Thiosulfativibrio zosterae: one gene and its partner. The protein of the gene in region 2 interacts with the protein of the main gene of each other region in a pairwise test. Links are inferred from orthologs where the notes say so. Each region holds a gene or a part of one and is shown on either strand. Other genes may lie near its edges.

Region 1 (3,055 bases), 500 kb from region 2 along the record:
GGTGGTTTTCTAAAAGTGCATCCCAGTTAGGTGTGTTGGCCATGGCGATGGCATTGTTTTCGGTTTCTTGGCGATATCCCCAGCCATCTAAAATAAGAAGGCCAGTTGGGCGGTGTTTGATAGTGGGCTTGTGGCTCATGAATTTGAATCCCCATTAAAAATATTTATAAAATTGGATTTATTGTAACCAGTTTCACTGTTAAAATCACTAGACTTTGAAAATGACAAACCACTCTAAAAGGCTTTAAAGCTGTTTTGGGGTACGAATTGGGATAAAAAAATGTTTATAGAATTTGTTGAACAACAGGCCTTGTTATTTATCGCGCTGGCCGTGGTAACCGCAATGCTGATTTATAGTTATGTCGGTGATAAGTTGGCGGGTTATGAGTCGGTGGGTGCTGACGAAGCGGTTCGTTTGTATAATCAAGATGCGTTGGTGTTGGATGTGCGCACCGAAGCAGAATATCGTGGCGGTTTTATTGGTGAAGCGCAAAATATTTCGTCATCCGAGATAGCGGCAAAAATTGGATCGCTGAGTTCACGCAAAGCAGATCCCGTTTTGGTTTATTGCCAAAGTGGCGCTCGCTCGGCGGGGGTTGCTAAGCTGTTGGTAAAAAATGGTTTTCAAAAAGTCTATAACCTTAGCGGTGGCATTATGACTTGGAAGTCTGCTGGTTTACCAACCAATACGCCGCGTTCTTTGAGAAAGCAGAAAAACGAAAAAAAGTAATTCAAAAGGATTTGAAAATGGCCAATATCATGTATTCAACCAACAGTTGCCCCTATTGCAATATGGCAAAACGCCTTCTAGATGCTAAAGGTGTGCAGTACGAAGTGATTGATGTGACGGGAAAGCCTGCGTTATGGGACGAAATGTCCGCCAAAACAGGGCGCAATACCGTGCCACAAATTTTTATTGGCGAACACCATGTGGGTGGTTTTGATGACTTATCAGCCGCAGATAAGCGTGGTGAGTTGGATAAGTTGCTTGCAGCTCAGTAAGTGGCTTTGTAAGCAGTTAAATAAATTAAACAGTTAGGAAGTTAGCATGTCGGAAGTACAAAAGGTTTTTCAAATTCAAAAAATTTACACTCAGGATGTTTCTTTTGAATCTCCGAATTCGCCTGCCGTTTTTACCAAAGAATTTCAACCACAGCTTGATGTGGATTTAAGTGTCGATAGCCGTCAGTTAGAAGAAGGTGTTTTTCATGCGTCAGTGCGCGTGACAGTGACGACTAAAGTAGAAGATGCCATTGCGTTTGTATGCGAAGTAAAACAAGCGGGTATTTTTACCATTGTCGGCTTTGATCAAAATGAATTAGGGTATTTGCTGGGTTCACAGTGTCCAGCGGCTTTATTTCCTTATGTGAGAGAAGCGGTGTCTGATTTGGTGGTGCGTGGTGGTTTCCCACAATTATTATTAGAACCGGTTAATTTTGATGCGATGTTCGCTGAGCACGCACAGCGTAAGCAAGCTGAAACAGCTTCCTAAACCCTTGCGATGAATTCAAAAGGATTGTTTTTTTGAAGTCACAACGCATTGCGGTTTTAGGCGCGGGCGCCTGGGGAACTGCTTTGGCGATTCACTTGGCAAAAGTTGGCCATAGCGTTAACTTATGGACTTATCGTGCTGAGCAAGCTCTGCAAATGCAAGCCAGTCGTCAAAATGTCACCTATTTAAAAGACATTGTTTTCCCAAGCGGATTAAATGTGACGGCGGATTTTGGTGAAGCACTTAAGGATGCGGATGCAGTGTTGGTGGTCGTGCCAAGCCATGTATTTAGAGAAACGCTCACTGAGCTGGCAAAACACACGCTAACACCTAATTGTCATATTGCTTGGGCGACCAAAGGGTTTGAAATCAGTTCTGGGCAGTTATTGCACCAGGTGGCGCAACAGGTGTTGGGCAAGGATGCACCCATTGCCGTGTTATCTGGGCCAACCTTTGCCGTTGAGGTGGCTAAGGGCTTGCCAACCGCAATGGTGAGTGCCGCATTTGAAGAATCTGAAGCCTTGTATTGGGCGCAAGCCTTTCAAAATGAACGCTTTAGAATGTATACCCAGTCTGATATGACGGGCGTTGAAGTTGGCGGTGCTTACAAAAACATTATGGCGATTGCCACTGGGTTGAGTGATGGATTGCACTTAGGTGCTAATGCCAGAGCGGCACTCATTTCGCGTGGTTTGGTGGAAATGATGCGTTTTGGTCAAGCCATGGGAGCACAAACCGAAACGCTGATGGGTTTGGCAGGTTTGGGCGATTTGGTGCTCACTTGCACGGATGATTTGTCCAGAAACCGTCGTTTCGGGCTAAATTTAGCCAGGCCTGGTCAAAATACCGATTCGGTAATTGCGCAAATCGGCCAAGTGGTGGAAGGGGTTAAAGCCGCTAGAGCAGTCAAGCAAATTGCTTTGGCTAAAGGGCTTGATTTGCCGATCATGATGCAGGTGCTGGCGATTATAGAAGGTGAGATTGCACCGGCCGATGCCGTTAAACAACTGATGTCGCGTGATGCAAAGGCCGAAACGGATTTTTAAACCCTTTAAAGATTCATGAAAGGTTCATGTTAAAACTGAGCTGGCGCCAGGCTTCATAAGCCATCACAGAAACCGCATTGGCCAAGTTCATACTGCGACCACCCGGTATCATCGGAATGGTGAGGCGTTGAGATTCTGGTAGGCTTTCAATAATGTCTTTTGGCAGACCGCGAGTTTCAGGTCCAAATAAAAAGGCATCGTTATTGACGAATGTTTGCGCAGTGTAATATTGCGTGGTTTTGGTGGTTAGGGCGAATACTCGGTTGGGCTTAACGCTTTGCAAACAAGCTTCCAGAGATTCGTGTTCATAAAGATGCGCCAATTCGGCATAATCGAGCCCCGCACGGCGCACCTTTTTTTCGCTCAAGTCAAACGCATAGGGTTTGATGAGGTGTAAATGTGCTCCCATATTGGCACTGAGGCGAATCAGTGCGCCGGTGTTTTGTGGGATTTCGGGTTCGTACAGAATGATATGTATCATAAAATTAACTTTTTAAACTTTATTTAGGTGAAGTCC
Region 2 (3,599 bases):
CAAATTTCATGACCACGATATCGGTTTTACCTGGTTTTTTGATGCCCGCTTGTGTAGTGCCTAAATAAACACCAGAAATAGGATGATTGTTAACTGCCTGAACCATGATAAAGCCTCCTGAGCGGACGATAAATGCTAAAAATCCACCATAAGTTTCTAGGGCTTAGGGTGGATTTGAACGAAATGTTAAATCAAATTGTAAACCAAGTTTTAGCTTAATTTACCACAACATTGTTTATATTTTTTGCCTGAACCGCAAGGGCAAGGATCGTTACGTCCTACCTTAGGCTGTTCACGACGATAAGTTTCTGAGTCGGTGTCTGTCACCGATGACTCCACAACTTCTTCAACTTCTGCCGTCATTGCTGCTTGAATGCCTTGCGCTGCCGGATGACTTGCCTCTAGATGCTGTGGGCGTTCAGCATTTTGACGAGCTTCATAAGCCTCAACATCCTCAGGACTCTGAATTTGCACTCTTGAAAGCAATTGAATGGTTTCAAACATAACCTCGTGTAAGAAATCCTCAAACATTTTGGCGGACTGCTGACGATATTGCTGGAAAGGTTCTTGCTGTGCATAACCTTTTAAATGAATCCAACGACGCAAATAATCCATTTCCATCAAGTGTGCACGCCATTGCTGATCAATAGTACGCAACAACACTTCTTTTTCAAAATGATGGCGAGTTTTAACATCCACACCAGCCATCTTAGCCTGATAAAGAGCATCGGCTTCGGCGATCAGTTTTTCACGCAACTGCTCTTCGTACATGGATTTATCAGCATCCAACCAACCCTGAATATCTAAAGTTAAGCTAAATTCTTCTTCTAGGGCTTGGGTTAATCCAGCGACATTCCATTGCTCAACCAAACTGCCTTGTGGCACAAATCTGCCCATAATATCGGTTAATACTGCACTGCGAATCGAATCAATGGTTTCCCCCACTTCATCGGTATCCATCAGTTCATTACGCTGAGAGTAGACGACTTTGCGTTGTTCATTTGAAATATTATCAAACTTCAACAAATTGGCGCGCTCATCTTGATACATACGCTCGACTTGTTTTTGAGCGCGTTCAATGGACTTAGAAACCATTTTATGCTCAATTGGCTCATCAGAACGCATGCCCAATTTACGCATCATGTTTTTAACGCTCTCAGAGGCAAAGCGGCGCATTAAATCATCATCCAAAGACAAATAGAAACGCGTGGTGCCCACATCGCCTTGACGCCCCGAACGACCTCTTAATTGGTTATCGATACGACGCGACTCATGGCGCTCAGAACCTATTACCATCAAACCACCACATGACAAAACTTCCGCGTGGCGAGCTTTCCATTGTTCTTTTAACTCGGCAATCTTCTCAGGCGTTGGATCTTCGAGTGAGTCAATTTCCATCTCCAAGTTACCGCCGAGCACGATATCGGTTCCACGACCTGCCATGTTAGTGGCAATGGTGATTGCACCGGGACGACCTGCCTGGGCAATGACATAAGCCTCTTTCTCATGTTGTTTTGCATTCAAAACATTGTGTGGAATTTTTGCTTGGGTTAATAAACTCGACAACATTTCCGACATTTCAATCGAAGCCGTACCCACTAAGATGGGTTGTTTGGTTTCATGAATGGTTTTGATATCGCGAATAATGGCTGAAAATTTTCCTTCCATGTCCAAAAACACCAAATCGGGTAAATCATTACGCTGAGGGATTTTGTTAGGCGGAATAACCACAACTTCTAAGCTGTAAGTCGACAAAAACTCGCCGGCTTCTGTATCAGCAGTCCCTGTCATACCTGAAAGTTTTTCATACTGTCTGAAATAGTTTTGGAAAGTAATCGATGCATAGGTTTGGCTTTCTGGCTGAATGGTCAAGCCTTCTTTGGCTTCTACCGCTTGGTGCAAGCCATCTCCCCAACGGCGACCTTGCATTTTACGGCCGGTAAACTCATCAATGATGACCACTTCACCATCTTGCACGATATAAGCCGTGTTTTTCTCATAAAGCACATTGGCTCTTAAAGCCGCTAGAATGTGCTTCATGAGGCTGATATGTTCTAGGTCATATAAGGACTCGCCATCATTCAACAAACCAGCTTCAATCAATAGGGTTTCAAATTTTTCATAACCTTGATCGGTTAAATAAACCTGTTTATGCTTTTCATCAACCGTGTAGTCACCGGTTGAAGTTTTGGTTTCTTTATCTTCTTCGCCGCGTTCTAAATGCTGCACCAACGGATTAATACGGCGATAAATATCGGCTTTGTCTTCCGCTGGTCCAGAGATAATTAAAGGGGTTCTGGCTTCATCAATTAAAATAGAATCCACTTCATCAACTATGGCAAAATACTGGCCACGCATCACGCGCTCTTCAGGATAAATCGCCATATTGTCACGCAGATAGTCAAAACCAAATTCATTGTTGGTGCCGTAGGTAATATCCATGGCATAAGCTAATTGCTTTTCTTGGCTACTTTGGCCAGAAACAATAATGCCCGTGCTCAACCCTAAAAACTCAAACAGACGCCCCATCCATTCGCCATCACGCGCGGCCAGATAGTCGTTCACCGTTATCACATGCACGCCTTTTCCGGGTAAGGCATTTAAATAAGCTGCCAGAGTTGCCACCAGCGTTTTACCTTCACCCGTTCTCATTTCGGCAATATTGCCAAAATGCAGAGCCATCCCCCCAATCAACTGCACATCATAGTGACGCATACCTAACACGCGCTTACCCGCCTCACGAACCGTTGCAAAAGCAGGTACTAAAAGTTCATCTAAGGAAACACCACTGGCCAAGCTGGCTTGAAACTCTTGGGTTTTGGCTTTTAGGGCTTCATCAGACAGCATCTCATAGCTTGCTTCTAGCTCATTAATTTGTGCAACTCGTTTTGCGTACTGTTTTAATATACGGTCATTACGACTACCAAATAGCTTTTTGAAAAGATTAAATGCCATGTATCAAGGTTCCAAATATTTCGTCTAAAATAAGGACAGCGACTGATCTTACCAATCAGCAAACACCAAATATTGAGTTTTTGTGCTTTGCGCTAAAATGTGCAACACTGTAAAAAATGGAAAATATTCTAGCATACAACCACAGGCTTAAACATGAAATCACTCCTAAATCAATCTGGCCATGGATTAGCACACATTATGGAGCAAGCAGAGCTTTTTCAGGCACTGCTCAGCCTTGGACAATCTTGCCTATCTGAAAAGCTCAAACCCCATTTAATTGGGGTTGGATTTGAAGAAAACACTTTAATCTGCCAACTAGATGATAATTTGTGGAGCACCCAACTGCGATTTTTTGAGCCAGAATTGCTTAAAGAATATCAAACTCATTTCCCGCACTTAAGATTACAGCGAATCAAAATTCAAATATTGCCCATTGCAGAAAGGACTTTAATCAAGCCGCAAACCATGGAACGCCCAACGCTCAGTTGCGCAAATGAAATGCGACTTTTAAGTCAGAAAGTTCACAGCAAGGGATTGAGTAGCGCATTAGAAAAACTGAGCCAACGCGCTTTAGAAGAATAAAAACTTAGATGGGTAAACTTAAATCGATAAACTTAGATTAAGTTTGCAGATAAAATTTTACA

The links.
Region 1: the proteins of secA (region 2) and secB interact in binary tests that used the Escherichia coli proteins (3 or more experiments, as listed by UniProt). The link is inferred for Thiosulfativibrio zosterae from one-to-one orthologs.

What each region holds. Positions count from the first base shown.
Region 1 is NZ_AP021888.1:321,635-324,689, forward strand. The notes cover bases 41-2,770. They hold secB (protein-export chaperone SecB), read left to right. Parts: upstream 41-1,048; coding sequence 1,049-1,492; downstream 1,493-2,770. Other genes in these bases: gpmI (2,3-bisphosphoglycerate-independent phosphoglycerate mutase), read right to left, coding at 41-139; THMIRH_RS01215 (rhodanese-like domain-containing protein), read left to right, coding at 281-730; grxC (glutaredoxin 3), read left to right, coding at 748-1,002; THMIRH_RS01230 (NAD(P)H-dependent glycerol-3-phosphate dehydrogenase), read left to right, coding at 1,525-2,538; THMIRH_RS01235 (tRNA (cytidine(34)-2'-O)-methyltransferase), read right to left, coding at 2,552-2,770. In the rest of the region: more of gpmI, read right to left, coding at 1-40; more of THMIRH_RS01235, read right to left, coding at 2,771-3,019. UniProt on the Escherichia coli protein: One of the proteins required for the normal export of some preproteins out of the cell cytoplasm. It is a molecular chaperone that binds to a subset of precursor proteins, maintaining them in a translocation-competent state.
Region 2 is NZ_AP021888.1:824,384-827,982, reverse strand. Bases 11-3,284 are described here. They hold secA (preprotein translocase subunit SecA), read right to left. Parts: upstream 2,956-3,284; coding sequence 211-2,955; downstream 11-210. Other genes in these bases: THMIRH_RS03500 (DciA family protein), read left to right, coding at 3,109-3,284; argJ (bifunctional glutamate N-acetyltransferase/amino-acid acetyltransferase ArgJ), read right to left, coding at 11-106. Also shown: more of argJ, read right to left, coding at 1-10; more of THMIRH_RS03500, read left to right, coding at 3,285-3,537; lpxC (UDP-3-O-acyl-N-acetylglucosamine deacetylase), read right to left, coding at 3,595-3,599. UniProt on the Escherichia coli protein: Required for protein export, interacts with the SecYEG preprotein conducting channel.